3 regions of the Trinickia sp. HAY1-2D genome follow, and region 2 is predicted to be linked to each of the others. Evidence: predicted binding sites of a transcription regulator. Region 2 holds the regulator's gene; each other region holds the start of a gene.
What was found. The regulator LexA, encoded in region 2, represses DNA repair genes until DNA is damaged. The targets are predictions, from matches to a motif close to ACTGTATNNNNATACAGT.
Positions count from the first base shown of each region.

Region 1 (4,935 bases), on a different contig from region 2:
CCGTAAAGGCTCACGTTTTGGCGAGCCCGTTTTCGGTGCGGCTCCCGAATCCGCTCACGACCTATCCCGCAGCGGCTCACGGTCATTCCCGAACCTCATCACGCATGGCTCCCGCAACGTCTCACGATTGCCCCCGCAAAAGCTCACGTTGCACCGCGCAACCCCGTGAGCAGCAAGGGTTTGCGGAGTCGTTAACGTTTTTAAATAAGGTTCAAGGGTGTTTACTTCTATGACTCTCAAGAAAGACCGTCGTGTGTCGTTAGAAAATTGTTGGAACAATCTTCCCAAGCTTGGGGCACACCTGTCCGTGAAACATGGCCTCTATCGACGCTGCTTTGGTACATCCCTTTACAATCAAAGACTTGATTCACCTCCTTCGCTTTGTTTCACGGATCTGCTTGAACGGCCCCGCCGCACAAGCCTTGGTAGCGACGATGCAGCGGGTCGGTCGCCAAAAAACGACAGTTCTCTGTCCGATCGTATTGCCTGCTACGTAATCCGTTATGATCCGCACACATTGAAACCGAGTTTGCGCCCATGTCCATCCTAGACGAGCAACGACAGCTCATCCGGCAAGAGTTGGAATCGATGAAGGCCCGCGGGCTGCATCGTCGCGAATTGTCGCTCCATGCGTGCAAGCGGTTGTTTTTCGATTTGGGCATCCGTCCTTCGATGGCTGCTGTGCGGGAGCTGACGCAAACCGGCAGCGCAAGCGACATCCCCAAAGACATCGATCATTTCTGGGAGCGTATTCGCGAGACTTCGAAGGTCAAGGTCGGCGCCGGGGCGATTCCACCGTCGCTGGAAGACAAAGCCGGAGAACTGCTCGGCGAGCTCTTCGCGCAGGCACTCGCGCATGCGAAAGAAATGTTGGAGACCGAGCGCCTCGAAATGCAGGCAACGCTCGAAGACGCTCAACGCCGCGTGCGTGATGCCGAGGTTCGGCAGGAAACGCTGAACGAGGCGCTCCAACGCAGCGAGTCTCTCGCCCAGACTGCTTGGGCACGGGTACGCGAACTCGAGGCCGAGTTCGCCAGCGAGCAGACACAACGCGCATCGAGTCACGAGACATTGACCGCCACCGCAGCGCGGCTCCTGGCCGACAACGAAAAGCTCGGCCGGTTGCTCGATGACGAACGCACGACTAACGCAAAATTACGCGAACGCATCGATTCGCTTCACGCGGAAATGCGGCAAAACGCGGAGCACTACGCCACTCAGATCAAAGATGCGATCGCCGAAGCCGAGCGCCGAGTCAAGCCAATGCTCGTCGAGCTCGATTCGTTGCGCAGTATGGCCAGTACCTATCAGGCCGGCATTCGCGATGCCAGCCGGAAAGAATTCGACTTCATTCAGCAATTGAGTGCCGCCAAGGGAAAGGCCGATCGCCTCGAAACGCAGATGCGCGGGCAGTCCGACGAAATCGACGCCTTGACGCGCGAGCTCGATGCGCTGCGTGCGCGCTCCGCGGTTTCGCCGGAATTAGCCGATGTGGTCTGCGAGCTTGCACTGGCCGGCCAACTGAGCGATGCGCATTTCGCCACGCTCGGAACGTTGCTCGATGGGCATGTATTGCTGCCCGCTCGTTGTCCGAAGTGTCCGGACGGCGAACCGGAACTCGGTCAACTCGACGATGGTTACGAATTGCTGTGCCCCGAGTGCGAGCATTCGTCGGGTGTCGGCCTTTCGCGGCTCGAAGCGGTGACCCGCTTCATGAGCGGGCACGGCACAGCTTCGCATGCCTGACGAGTCGACTTGCCTGCGATTCAGTCCGCCGGGGGCCCGACGCTCGAGGTGAGCTTTTTCGGGATGGCTTGCGTGAGTGTTTCCAGGAGCCACACAGGCATGCACGCGCCGCTTGGCCGCGCTAGCCTCGAGCGTGGGGTGACCGGTCCGCCTGCTTTCGCGTGCCGCCGGCCGGCGGTTTTTCCTGTGCTTCTTCATACGCCGCGACCGCGAACGCCAGCGCGGCTGGCAGCGCATTCGATCGCCCGAACGTAGCGGGGTCGTCTGTTTCTGGATAAGCCAGGTCCGCCGGGCGCTTGAACAGATCCAGGATGAACGCTTCGTGGCGGCTTGCGAAACCGAGATCGGCGAGCGCCTCGGCTTCGATGGCATGAAGCAGGCGCCACGTCAGCGGCACACCCTGGACGATGTAGCGCGCCGCAATGTGGCGGACGATTTGTTCGAGGTCGCGGGCTGCCGCCCGCAAGCGTATTGGAGCGAGGTCTTGTTCTCTCATGGCCGGTTTGAAATCGAGATAACCTGTACAAATATACAGTATCTGGGCCAATGCTAGGTGTCCGCGTGGACACTTGCACTCAGACCAATAAAGACGCCCTTCCGATGAGCGCCGGAGGTCGTGCTGCTAACCGCGCGCCCCGTTGTGCTGATCGGCAAACTGTTCGCGGCCGAGGCGCACAGTGCGAAGGTCGGTAAGTCAACATACGTGCAATTAGCAAGGAACGATGACCGCGCGGGGCCAACGATTGCGATACTGCTTCTGTGCCACTCGCTCTCGATACGTTGCGACACTGACTCGCGCGGGATTCCGACGGACCACCATAGCAAACAAATCGTCCAACCCATACGGGGCAGTGACCTCGATCGAGTCGTCGCGAAGCAGTGTCAGCCCGACTGCAGTCGCATACTCTGGCCACGACGCAACGGCGGCCTCCAGCGACTTGAAAGGCGGCACAGTGTGACCAAATGTTGCCTCGAACCAAGTATGAACTGCGGCCTGATTGGTCACCTCCCACGGGAACTGGGGGTGCGTGTCAGCTAGCATGGATTGAAATGTCGCGTCGCGCTCTGCAGAAAGATCGGTGCTATCGAAGTACGCAACATCGATGTCAGACAATGCCGACGGCATATCCAGTCCATGCAGCGAGTCCCACACGAGGTTCCGGACCGCACCCGCGCCGATGCACCACGAGGGGAGATTCAGGGTTCGGACCGCAACCAGTGCAGGCCAAAACCATGACGACTCCCGCGCAAGGGCAATGAGGGTTGCTTCGGAATCGGTTGATAACATGAGCGGAGAGCCTCCTGCGTCGGGAGACAACTTGTAAAGGCGGGTTTTATAGACCGCTTGCGAAATTATCCGTGGATGACGACGAGCAACGCTTTGGCTTCACCTTTGCCTGCGTTGCGCACCGCGTGATCGACATCCGCCACGTAACGCGCCGTATCGGCGGTTTTCAGGCGCTTGACCACGCCATCGACCTCGACCTCGATCGATCCTTGCAGCACGGTCAAGTGTTCGCGCGTACCGGGTTCATGGGCATTGGAGACGAGAGCGCCGCCAGCTTGCAACGTCAATTCATACCATTCGAATTTACCGGCCAACTCGATCGGGCCCCATACGCGCAGTTGATACTTCGCTTCGTGCCCATCGAGCGTCGGAATATCGTGTGGACCTGCCACGACGACGGTCTCCGGGGCTTTGTGCGTGGCGAACAGCTGGTCCAGGCTGACGCCGAGCGCGTTCGTCAACCGCCATGCGACAGCGATAGTGGGGTTTGCCTTGTCGCGCTCGATTTCCGACAGCATCGACTTCGACACCCCCGCTGCGCGAGACAGGTCGTCGAGCGTCATCTTGCGATCCATTCTGAGCCGCTGAATTTGCTCACCGACGCGCGGTGGCGCGGCGCTGGGGGCGCCTGCTCCAACCGCGGGTGAAGACGCGTGCGGGCCGCGCCGGTTGCCCGTGCTTGCCATTTGGTTTCCGATCGCTTAAAGTTGTTCGATATATCGAACTTGTGTTCGAAAAATTGAAATCGTCCGCTATCGGCGATGACCGACTATAACAGCTACATGCGCGTATCGACCCGTGATCCGGGAAGCGCGCGATTCGAACCGACTCTTACAGGAGCAGCAACGATGCGCGAAACTTATCTTGCCCATTTGCGCAAGACGATCGACCAGATCCGAGCCGACGGTTTTTACAAATCCGAGCGCGTCATTGCCAGTCCTCAGTCCGCGGCTATTCAGCTGGCAAACGGCGAAGACGTGCTCAACTTCTGTGCGAACAACTATCTCGGTCTTGCGAATGATGCCCGCATGATTGCAGCGGCGAAGCAAGGGCTCGACAACGACGGTTTCGGGATGGCATCGGTGCGGTTCATTTGCGGTACGCAGACGGTGCATAAGACGCTCGAACATGTCATTTCGGAATTTCTCGGCACCGAAGACTCGATTCTCTATTCGAGCTGCTTCGACGCAAACGGTGGATTGTTCGAGACGTTGACGGACGAGAACGACGCCATCATCAGCGACGAGCTCAATCACGCGAGCATCATCGACGGCGTGAGGCTTTCGAAAGCCAAGCGTTACCGTTACAAGAACAACGATCTGGCCGACCTCGAAGCGAAGTTGCGCGAAGCCGATGCGGCCGGGGCACGCTTCAAGCTGATTGCGACCGATGGCGTCTTTTCGATGGATGGCATCATCGCTAACCTGGCGGGGATTTGCGACCTGGCCGATCGTTATGGCGCGCTCGTGATGGTCGACGATTCGCACGCGGTCGGCTTCGTCGGCGAACACGGCCGGGGCACGCCCGAATACTGCGGCGTCGAGGGCCGCGTGGACATTGTGACGGGCACGCTCGGCAAGGCGCTTGGCGGAGCGTCGGGCGGCTACGTCGCGGCGCGCCGCGAAATCGTCGAACTCTTGCGGCAGCGCTCACGTCCGTACCTCTTTTCCAATACGCTCACACCCAGCATCGCAGCGGCATCGCTCGCGGTGCTCGATCTCTTGCGAAGCGATGAAGGTGCCGAACTGCGTCGCCGGGTGCGCGCCAACGGTGAGCGTTTTCGGGAGGCGATGAGCGCAGCCGGTTTCACGCTCGTACCGGGCGAACATCCGATCATTCCCGTCATGCTGGGGGATGCCCAAATCGCTTCACGCATGGCGGACGCGCTGTTGCAAGAAGGC
Region 1 covers NZ_JBPGWX010000001.1:1,471,950-1,476,884, reverse strand. The annotation lists gene ACR9ZC_RS06460 (DNA-binding protein) at 538-1,746, shown strand; gene ACR9ZC_RS06455 (DUF2471 family protein) at 1,868-2,242, opposite strand; gene ACR9ZC_RS06450 (nucleotidyltransferase family protein) at 2,456-3,034, opposite strand; gene ACR9ZC_RS06445 (helix-turn-helix domain-containing protein) at 3,100-3,720, opposite strand; gene ACR9ZC_RS06440 (glycine C-acetyltransferase) at 3,883-4,935, shown strand, end outside.
Region 1: the regulator LexA is predicted to act here: its motif matches at 2,265-2,282, upstream of ACR9ZC_RS06455 (DUF2471 family protein).

Region 2 (4,935 bases):
GCTGGCGCGGGAACGGAAACCTGAGCGCCGACAGGCAGCGCGCGCACGCTACTGATTCAGGTTGACCGCGAAGAGCTTCCACGAGAACCAGCCGTCGCGCCGCAGCAGCACGCTGTAGGGCCGGCTTTGCGCATCGCGCCGATAGGTGACGACGAATTGATCGATGCCGTCATATCCCGCGCTCGCTCGCGGCGGTTCAGTAGGAGCAGGCGCAGGCGCGGGCGCGTTGGATTGCCCCTGGCCCGACGCGGCAGAGTCCTCGTCGGGTTGTGCGCCCGGCTGCGGCGGCGTTTCGCCCGGTTCGCCGCGGGGGGCAAGCCGTTCAATAGCGCCGCGACGCCGTCCGGCGTGGCATAAGCGTCAACGAGCGGGCCAATCAGCGCCATACCGACCAGCGCACCGAGTGCCGCGAACGGATGCTCCCGTTTTTGCTCATCGATGCGGCGAGCCAGCATCTCGGTCACCTGCTGCTTCAGGCTCGTGCGCAGCGCCGGATAGTCGACGTAGCGATTGACGATTTCGGCATTCCGAGCGTCCGCCGCGCGCTTGAGCCGATCCAGCACAAGATACGGCGAGGCGTACGCCAAGGCGGCCACCCCGAGGACGATAACGGCAATGAGGACGGCGACAGCGGTGACGAGCCGATGCCGGCGGCCGAGACTCCTTTGATCGTTCATCATTCGATAGTCAGCTCATTCGGATGGAATTCAGATGGACTGCTTCCGACGCGAAACGATCCCGGCCGTCATCACTAGCGGTAACAACCTGTTTCAGCGGGCAATGGGACCCATGCGCCCCGGCGTTGTCCCCTCGCATTCAACCCAAACTGGCTGAGCGCAGCCCGGCGCGCTCCTCGTCGATGCACCGATCGATCATGCGGCACACCGCGTCGATCGTGCCGACAAGGATTACGCGCGACGCGCCGTGATAAACCCGGACAGGAGCGCGGCGTGCCGGCTCCGCGTGCAGGCCGCTGTTGAGTGACACACGGGCAAACGCGGGCTGTGTCGACGGCTGGAGGCCGGAAGACGACGACGCAAACGTCGATTCGCGCCCCGCGGTGCGCAACGGAGTTGCCTCGAGCGGCGGGCAGGGAATGAGGCCGCGCAAACGACGCAGGCGGCCGAAGGCGCGAAACGGAATAAGGCGGGCAAGGCGGTCCATGGCGTCTCCGTGATGTTCGTAATTCAGAATTCGGTGGGACGAATCAAGCCGACGGCAATCCCCTCGAGCGCGAACTCCGCGCTGCCGGCGTGCACGAAGATGTTTTCGTAATCGGGGTTCTCGGCGATCAGTTCGAGACCGTCGGGGCGGCGCTTCAAGCGCTTGACCGTGACGTCGTCCCCAAGACGCGCGACGATGATTTGACCGTCATTCGCTTCAGTGCGCTTTTGCACCGCCAGCAGGTCGCCATCGAGAATGCCGGCGTCGCGCATCGACAGGCCCCGCACCTTGAGCAGGTAATCCGGTTTGCTCGAAAAGAGCGCCGGGTCACAGGCGTAATGCTGCGAGATATGCTCCTGCGCCAGGATGGGGCTGCCCGCTGCGACTCGTCCGACCAGCGGCAGCGACAATTGCATGAGCGCCGCATGCGGCAGCGAAAGCTGACGCGGCGCATCGTCCAGACCGAGCAGCCGGATGCCGCGCGATGCACCCGCGGCCAGTTCGATGACACCCTTTCGCGCCAGCGCGCGCAAGTGCTCTTCAGCGGAGTTTGCCGAGCTGAAACCCAGCGCCGCGGCGATTTCGGCGCGGGTGGGCGGAAAACCACTGTGCTCGATCGATTGCCGGATCAGATCGAATACCTGCTGCTGCCGTGCGGTGAGTTTGGTCATAGGGCCACTGTATGTATGAACAGGTTGCTGTATTTTTATACAGTATCGAGCGGATTTCAAGCAAAACGTTGCGACCCCGCTGCGAAAACTCGCAGGGCCGCCTTTAGCAGCTTTTCGTATAAAAAAATGAAAATCCATTCGTTCCGCTCATAAGGGCGACCGTCTAGACTGGCCCGACTTCATACAAACGCCGGCAGGCAGAGGGGAAACGCATGAGCACACGGGGAACGGCGCGTTCCGGCGCGCGCAGACGCTGGTTGGCGGGGATGGCCGCCGGCACGGCGGCGCTGATCCTGGGGTCGCCGAGCGCATTTGCGCAAACGACGCTGCTCAATGTTTCCTACGACCCGACGCGCGAGCTCTATCAAGACGTCGACAAGGCTTTCGCCGCGCAATGGAAAGCCCAAACGGGCGAGACGCTTTCGATCCGTCAGTCGCACGGCGGCTCCGGTGCGCAGGCGCGCTCGGTGCTCGACGGCCTGCAGGCCGACGTCGTGACACTCGCGCTGGCCTACGACATCCAGGCGCTGGCCGACCGTGGCCTCGTGGCGCAGGACTGGCAAAAGCGGTTGCCGGACAACGCCTCGCCCTATACGTCGACGATCGTGTTCCTCGTGCGCAGCGGCAACCCCAAGCACATCAAGGATTGGGACGATCTGGTGAAACCGGGGGTTTCGATCGTGACCCCGAACCCCAAGACTTCGGGCGGGGCGCGCTGGAATTACCTGGCGGCCTGGGCCTATGCGCTCAACCGGCCGGGCGGCGACGCCGTCAAGGCCCGCGCGTTCGTCACTGCGCTCTATCGCAATGCGGGCGTGCTCGATTCGGGAGCGCGCGGCGCGACGACGAGCTTCGTGCAACGCAGTCTCGGCGATGTGCTGATCGCGTGGGAGAACGAGGCGTTTCTCGCACGCAAGGAATTCGGCGCGGACAAGTTCGAGATCGTGGTGCCGTCGGCCAGCATCCTGGCGGAGCCCCCGGTGGCGGTCGTGGACCGCGTCGTCGAGCGGCGAGGCACGCGCAAGCTCGCCGAAGCGTATCTGCGGTTTCTCTATACCGACGAAGGACAGCGGATCGCGGCGCGCAACTACTATCGGCCGCGCGCCACCAATTTGCCGGCCGATCTGACCGCGCAGTTCCCCAAGCTCAAGCTCTACACGGTCGATGCCACATTCGGCGGCTGGACCAACGCGCAAAAGACGCACTTTGCCGACGGTGGAGTGTTCGATTCGATTTATCAGCCGCATTGAGCGGTGCCCGCCTATCGGTCGACAGCATGACGAAATTCGCTTTTCGCAAACCCGGCGCCTTGCCCGGCTTCGGTCTGACACTCGGTCTCACGCTGACCTACCTGGGTCTCGTCGTGCTCATACCGCTCGCCATGGCCTTTTTGAAGGCGGCGACGCTCGGACCCGCGCCGTTCTTCGCGGCTGTCGCTTCGCCGCGCGTTGTTGCCTCGTATCGTTTGACGATCGGCGCCGCGGCGGTTGGGGCACTCATCAACGGCGCGTTCGGCCTGCTCGTCGCGTGGGTGCTCGTGCGCTATCGGTTTCCCGGCAAACGGTTCGTCGATGCCATCGTCGATCTGCCGTTCGCGCTGCCGACCGCGGTGGCCGGTATCGCACTCGCGACGGTCTACTCCGAGCACGGATGGATCGGCCGGTGGCTCGCGCCGCTCGGCCTCAAAGTGGCATTTACGCCGCTTGGCGTGCTGGTCGCGTTGACGTTCATCGGCCTGCCGTTCGTCGTGCGAACAGTGGAGCCGGTCCTTGCCGATTTCGAGCGCGCGCAGGAAGAAGCCGCCGCCTGCCTTGGCGCCTCGCGCGCCCAGACGTTCATGCGCGTCGTGCTGCCCGCGCTCGTGCCCGCCTGGTCCACGGGGGTCGCGCTCGCGTTCGCGCGCGCACTCGGCGAATACGGTTCGGTCATCTTCATCGCCGGCAACATTCCGATGAAGTCCGAAGTCACCTCGCTCATCATCATCACCAAACTGGAACAGTACGACTATGCCGGCGCCACTGCGCTCGCCACCGCGATGCTCGTCGCTTCGTTCCTGATGCTTTTCGCGATCAACGCGCTGCAATGGCATTGGCAGCGGCGCACGAGTCCGCGTGGGCGCCGCCGGTCGGCTCTGACGAGCGGTACGACGATCTCGGGAGCGCTCACATGAACCAACTTGCTGCGACCGCCCGTTCGGCTCGCTCGCCGGCAGCGGATGGCGTGCGGGCACGAGCCGATACGCATGAAAATCGGGAGCGTGCTCAGACCGCCGGCATCCGCCGACCGGCCGCATCGGCGCGCCGGTTCGCGCCTGCGGCCCAGTGGGTGCCGCGCTGGACGCTCATCGGCATCGCGCTCGTTTTTCTCTCGCTGTTTCTCGTCGTGCCGTTGGCCGCCGTCTTCACCGAGGCGTTCAGCAAAGGTGTGCGCTTTTATTTCGAGTCGCTCGTCGAGCCCGATGCACGCGCGGCGATCGCGCTGACGCTCGGTGTCGCCGCGATTGCCGTGCCGCTCAATCTCGTGTTCGGGCTCGCCGCTTCGTGGGCGATCGCGAAGTTCGAGTTTCGAGGCCGCGCACTGCTCACGACGCTGATCGATCTGCCGTTCTCGGTGTCCCCCGTGATTTCGGGCGTCATATACGTGCTGCTGTTCGGCGCCCAAGGCTGGCTCGGTCCGTGGCTCGAGCGGCACGGACTTCAGATCGTGTTCGCGGTGCCGGGCATCGTGCTCGCGACGCTATTCGTGACGTTTCCGTTCGTCGCGCGCGAGCTGATTCCGCTCATGCAGGCGCAGGGTAAGGAGCAGGAGGAAGCGGCGCGGGTGCTCGGCGCGTCGGGCTGGCAAATCTGGCGCCGGGTCACGCTGCCGAACGTGAAGTGGGGCTTGCTCTACGGCGTGATTCTCTGCAACGCGCGGGCAATGGGCGAGTTCGGTGCGGTATCGGTGGTCTCGGGCCATATCCGCGGCCTGACCGACACCATGCCGCTGCATGTCGAGATTCTCTACAACGACTACAACTTCGCGGCCGCCTTCGCAGTCGCGTCGCTGCTCGCGTTGATCGCGCTCGCGACGCTGGTGGCGAAGCTCGTCGCGGAGCGCC
Region 2 covers NZ_JBPGWX010000002.1:2,308,384-2,313,318, reverse strand. The annotation lists gene ACR9ZC_RS17950 (universal stress protein) at 1-24, shown strand, start outside; partial or broken gene ACR9ZC_RS17945 (DUF2939 domain-containing protein) at 49-677, opposite strand; gene ACR9ZC_RS17940 (hypothetical protein) at 817-1,164, opposite strand; gene lexA (transcriptional repressor LexA) at 1,188-1,835, opposite strand; gene ACR9ZC_RS17930 (sulfate ABC transporter substrate-binding protein) at 2,048-3,085, shown strand; gene cysT (sulfate ABC transporter permease subunit CysT) at 3,112-4,005, shown strand; gene cysW (sulfate ABC transporter permease subunit CysW) at 4,002-4,935, shown strand, end outside.

Region 3 (4,935 bases), on a different contig from region 2:
GCGGCTGCCCAGGCGGCATAGCGCTGGGGCGGGTCGGCCATGACAGTCATGGCCATCAGCGCATGTTCGGTGCCGCAGAACTCCGCGCATTGGCCGCGGTAAGCGCCGGGCCGGTCCGCGCGGAATTCGATCGTCGAACCGATGCCCGGCAACAAGTCCTTCTTGCCATGGAGGTTCGGCACCCAGAAACTATGAATGACATCGCCGGCCGCCAGCGACACGATCACGGGCCGGCCTACGGGTACGTGCAGTTCGTTGGCGACGGCGAAACCGGGTGCGCCGTCCTCGGGTGCGTAGTTTGCCTGCCACCACCACTGCCACCCGGTAACCTGGACGTGCAGCGCGTGGGCGGCCGGCAGTTTCGAAAGCGCCCGATCCGTCAGTGCGTCGGCCACTGTCAGCCCGACGAGCAGCACGACGGAAACGGTGGTTGCCGCGATGACGGCCCGTCGCGGGCCGCGCTCCGGGCGGGTATTGGCCGACAGATCGGGTGCGGCCGGCGTATCGGCGCGGCGGCGCGCCAGCCCCACGAGTACGGCCAGAAGCACTGCGGCGAAGACCGCGCCTGTCACGATGAGCGTGAAGTGCCAGAGGCGCGCGATATGGGCCGCTTGCACTCCTGCAGGCGCGAGCGCATCGTGCTGTGGAGTGGCTTGTGCGAGGACGGTGATCCAACCGGCGGCGAACATGACAGACCTTCCGAACATGACAGACCGTCCGACGTGCGGTGTGGGACCGCAGCGGTTGGCATGCGAAGTGCGGGGTCGTTTCATGCGGCGGCGACAATGGGTGGGACGTCAGCCGAAGAGCACGTTCTGTTCCCGCAGGAATTCGATCGGACGCATGAACACTTACGAGACGGCGCGATGAACGAGGTGCCCATGTCAGATCGTCGGCGAGGCTTGAGCGCTCGTACGGCCAGGCAGCTTCGCGAAGTGCTCGAAGGCCGGCGCCGCGGCGCGCGCATGCTACTGCCGTTCGCCGGGCCGGCAGTAGTCGTTTCGGTCGCTTACATGGACCCCGGGAATATTGCAACGAATCTGCAGGCAGGCGCGGGATACGGATATGCGTTGCTGTGGGTCGTGCTGTTTGCGAATGTCGTCGCGATGCTGTTCCAGTCGATTTCGGCGCGCGTCGGGGTGGTGACGGGCGAGAGCCTGGCCCGCGTTTGTGCACGCGCTGCGCCCAAGCCGGTGACATTGGCGATGTGGTTCGTCGCCGAGATCGCGGCGATGGCCACCGACCTGGCGGAGTTCCTCGGGGCAGCTATCGGTTTTTCGCTGCTTGCGCATCTGCCGCTCATCGTCGGCATGGGCGTCACGGCTGTGCTGACCTGGGGGCTACTGCTGATGCAGGGGCGCGGTTTTCGTCCGCTCGAGCTTGCGATCGGTGCGCTGGTCGGCGTCATTGTGATCGCCTATCTCGCGCAATTGCTGTTCGTGCCGCTCGACTGGAGCGCAGTTGCGCGCGGAACGTTCGTGCCGACGGTCGCCGATCGTGAGGCGCTCTTCGTGGCTGTGGGTATCGTGGGCGCCACGGTGATGCCGCATGCCCTGTTTCTTCATTCGGGACTGACGGGCGAGCGCGTCGCGCCGCTCACCGATGGCGAACGGCGCACGCTGCTGCGCTATTCCAACGCGGAAGTCGTCATCGCACTCGGCGTGGCGGGGCTCGTCAACATGACGATGGTGGCCATGGCCGCGGGTGCGTTTCACTATGGATTCCCGCGGATGGCACAGATCGACGTCGCCTATCGGACGCTGATGCCGCTCTTCGGTTCGATGGCAGGCGGGCTGTTTCTGACCGCCTTGATGGCATCGGGCATATCGAGTTCGGTCGTCGGCACGATGGCGGGGCAGATGATCATGCGGGATTTTCTGGGCTTTACCGTGCCGCTCTGGTTGCGCCGGCTCGTCACGATGCTCCCGGGATTCATCGTCGTCGGAATGGGTGTGGACGCCACGCGTGCGCTCGTGCTGAGCCAGGTCGTACTGAGCATCGCCGTGCCCGTACCCATGATTGCGTTGTTGGCGGTTGCCTGCCGGCGACGGGTGATGGGCGGCTATCGACTGGGGCCGCTCGCAATGTCGCTCGCCATCGTGTTTGCCGCGGCGGTATTGCTGATGAACGGAGTGCTCGTCGCGCGCATTGTCGGGTAGTGGCGATCGCGCTCGGCGTGAACCCGACCTGCGTCGCGGCTAGCGGTGGTGGACCGCCGCGGTCGCTGGCTTCGCGCCGGCCAGAATTCGTCGGATCTGCGCCAAATGCTGCTCCGCGAGCACGCAGTCTTGCGCGGCGCGAACCGGCCGACGCGGTGCCGGCGGCCAGATCCCCAGATAGCGGCACAGTGCCGAGACAAACACGGGACGACCCGAGTGCGCCAAGTGCCGCGCCGCTTCGGTCACGCGCACGTTCCCCGCGTGGGTCATGAGCCAAGCCAGCGCCTGCCGGTCGTCGTCATTCGCAATTCGGATCAGCCGTTCCATACAGAGCCTATACTGTATAAATGAACAAGTATATATATACAGTATTTTTAGGAAGCGCGCAAATCGCTGGCCGTTGACGTCAACATGAGTGCCTGGTGTATGAGATATACGAAGCGGTCAGGCTTGCCGAGCCGCGGGGTAACCGATCGCATAGGAGGGCGGATACCCGATCGCATAACCGGGATGCCCAAAATAACCCTGCGGCTGAACGTAATGGCCCGCGTAAGGCGCGGTATGGGCGCCGTAGCCAGCGTAGTAGCTGCCCGACGGCGGCGCGTGATAAACGACGGGGTTGAACAAGCCGCTGCGCAGTCCGCTCAAGAATCCGCTCGTCAAACCCGGCAACCCGAAGCGCACCGTATGTCGACGGCCGAAATAATGAAAGCCGACGTGTGCATGCACGCGGCCGTATGCGTCCTCTCCATGACCGTATGAAAAGCCGATCGGCCGATGCGCGCCCACCACGTGCGTGCGATATTCCGGCACGCTCCAATGCGGCGAATAAACCGGGTAACCGTAGGCGGGTGCGGGTGCCACGGTTGCCGCATGAGCGCCCTGAGCGCCATGAGCCCCCGGCGTCGATTGATTCGCGTTCTGCGCAGCGGGCTTCGGCTTGTCGGCACCCGGCTTGAGCGTCGGCCGCGGCGGATTCGTGCCCGATGCCGACGCGGGCCCGCTTTCCGCCGGCCGAGAAGGTTCTCGCGCGACAAGCAGGCTTGCCGCTGCGTCCGATCGCTCTCTCGCGGTCACCGGCAGCGTACGTTGCCGTTCGAGCGCGACGCGCGAAAAATCGGCCAGCCGGCTCATGGATTGCGTGCGTCGCAGCGACCCATTGCCGTCAGCGGGACGCTCGCCGCCGGCGCTCGCGCGTTGCGTGAGCGCCCCCAGCATGGCGTCGCCGCGGCTCAACCCCGGGCGTGCCGCGCCGGCGGGGAGCCCGCCGGGGGCTTTGCCATCTTTGGTCGACGCGGGGTGGTGATCGCCGAGCTGTGCAGCGGACGATCCGATCCGTAGGGGCATGGTTCACTCCTGCCGCCCGCGCCGGTCATCGGCCGGCACGGCCGTGGATTAACGTTGATCTGCACGGCAGCGTAGTCCCTCCTCATGAGGTTTCTTGCATCCAGCGGCGAGGGCTAGCGCCACTGAGCGAAACGTTCCCGATCGATCGGGACATCCAGCGCGGCAGACCCGGCAACAGGGAAGAAAGGCGGAGGTGAGCTTTTACGGGAGCACCTGCTTCCACGTCGCTTGCGCTGACAAGGGTGAGCTTTTACGGGACTGGCAATTCGGCATCCGCCAATCCGACGTCCGTCACGAAAATCGGAAACGTGCGAAGATCGTGGGTTTCGACGTCGCGTATGCGCGTCGTGGCGACCCTGACCGGGGCAAGTCGGCCCCGGCATCCCTGAGTTGAGGAGAGATTGACGATGGAGATCACCGGACACATGCTGATCGGCGCAGAGGCAGTGCGCGGCACGGCTGGCACGCTGCGCGCGTTCGACCCCGCGCGCAACGCGGAAATCGAGCCGGCGTTCGGCGCGGGCGATGCGAACGACGTCGATCGTGCCTGCCGGCTCGCGCGTGAGGCATTCGACCCGTTTCGCCAGGCCCCGCTCGAGCAGCGCGCCCGGTTCCTGGAGGCGATCGCCGAGCAGATCATCGCGTTGGGCGATGCGCTGATCGAGCGCGCGCATATCGAATCCGCCTTGCCGAAGGCGCGGCTCGAAGGCGAACGCGGTCGCACTGTCGGCCAGTTGAAACTGTTCGCCGCGCTCGTGCGCGATGGCCGCTGGTTGGGCGCCACGCTCGACTCGGCACAACCCGAGCGCAAGCCGCTGCCGCGCTCCGACTTGCGGTTGCAGAAGATTCCAGTGGGACCGGTGGCCGTCTTCGGTGCGAGCAACTTCCCGCTGGCGTTCTCGGTGGCGGGTGGCGACACCGCGTCGGCTTTCGCCGCCGGTTGTCCCGTCGTCGTCAAGGCGCACCCGGCGCATCTGGGCACTTCCGAACTCGTTGGCCGTGCCATCGCGCAGGCGGTCAAGGAGTGCGGCTTGCCGGCCGGCGTCTTCTCGCTCGTGATCGGTGCGGGTAATGCGGTCGGCGAAGCGCTTGTCGCGCACCCCGCCATCAAGGCCGTTGGCTTCACCGGTTCGCGCGGCGGCGGTATCGCACTGATGAAGATCGCGGCGCAGCGCCGCGAGCCGATTCCGGTCTACGCCGAAATGAGCAGTATCAATCCGACGTTCGTAATGCCAGGCGTGCTCGCGTCGCGTGCAGCGGAAACGGCGAACGGTTTCGTCGAATCGCTGACGCTCGGCGTCGGTCAGTTCTGTACGAACCCCGGTCTCGTCGTCGTACTCGAAGGGCCGAATACGCAAGCGTTCATCGACGCGGCCGTGAAAGCGCTCGAAAAGAAGGGTGCACAGACGATGCTGACGGCCGGAATCGC
Region 3 covers NZ_JBPGWX010000001.1:1,441,980-1,446,914, reverse strand. The annotation lists gene coxB (cytochrome c oxidase subunit II) at 1-689, opposite strand, end outside; gene ACR9ZC_RS06325 (Nramp family divalent metal transporter) at 882-2,159, shown strand; gene ACR9ZC_RS06320 (CppA family protein) at 2,199-2,486, opposite strand; gene ACR9ZC_RS06315 (hypothetical protein) at 2,604-3,506, opposite strand; gene ACR9ZC_RS06310 (aldehyde dehydrogenase (NADP(+))) at 3,914-4,935, shown strand, end outside.
Region 3: the regulator LexA is predicted to act here: its motif matches at 2,498-2,515, upstream of ACR9ZC_RS06320 (CppA family protein).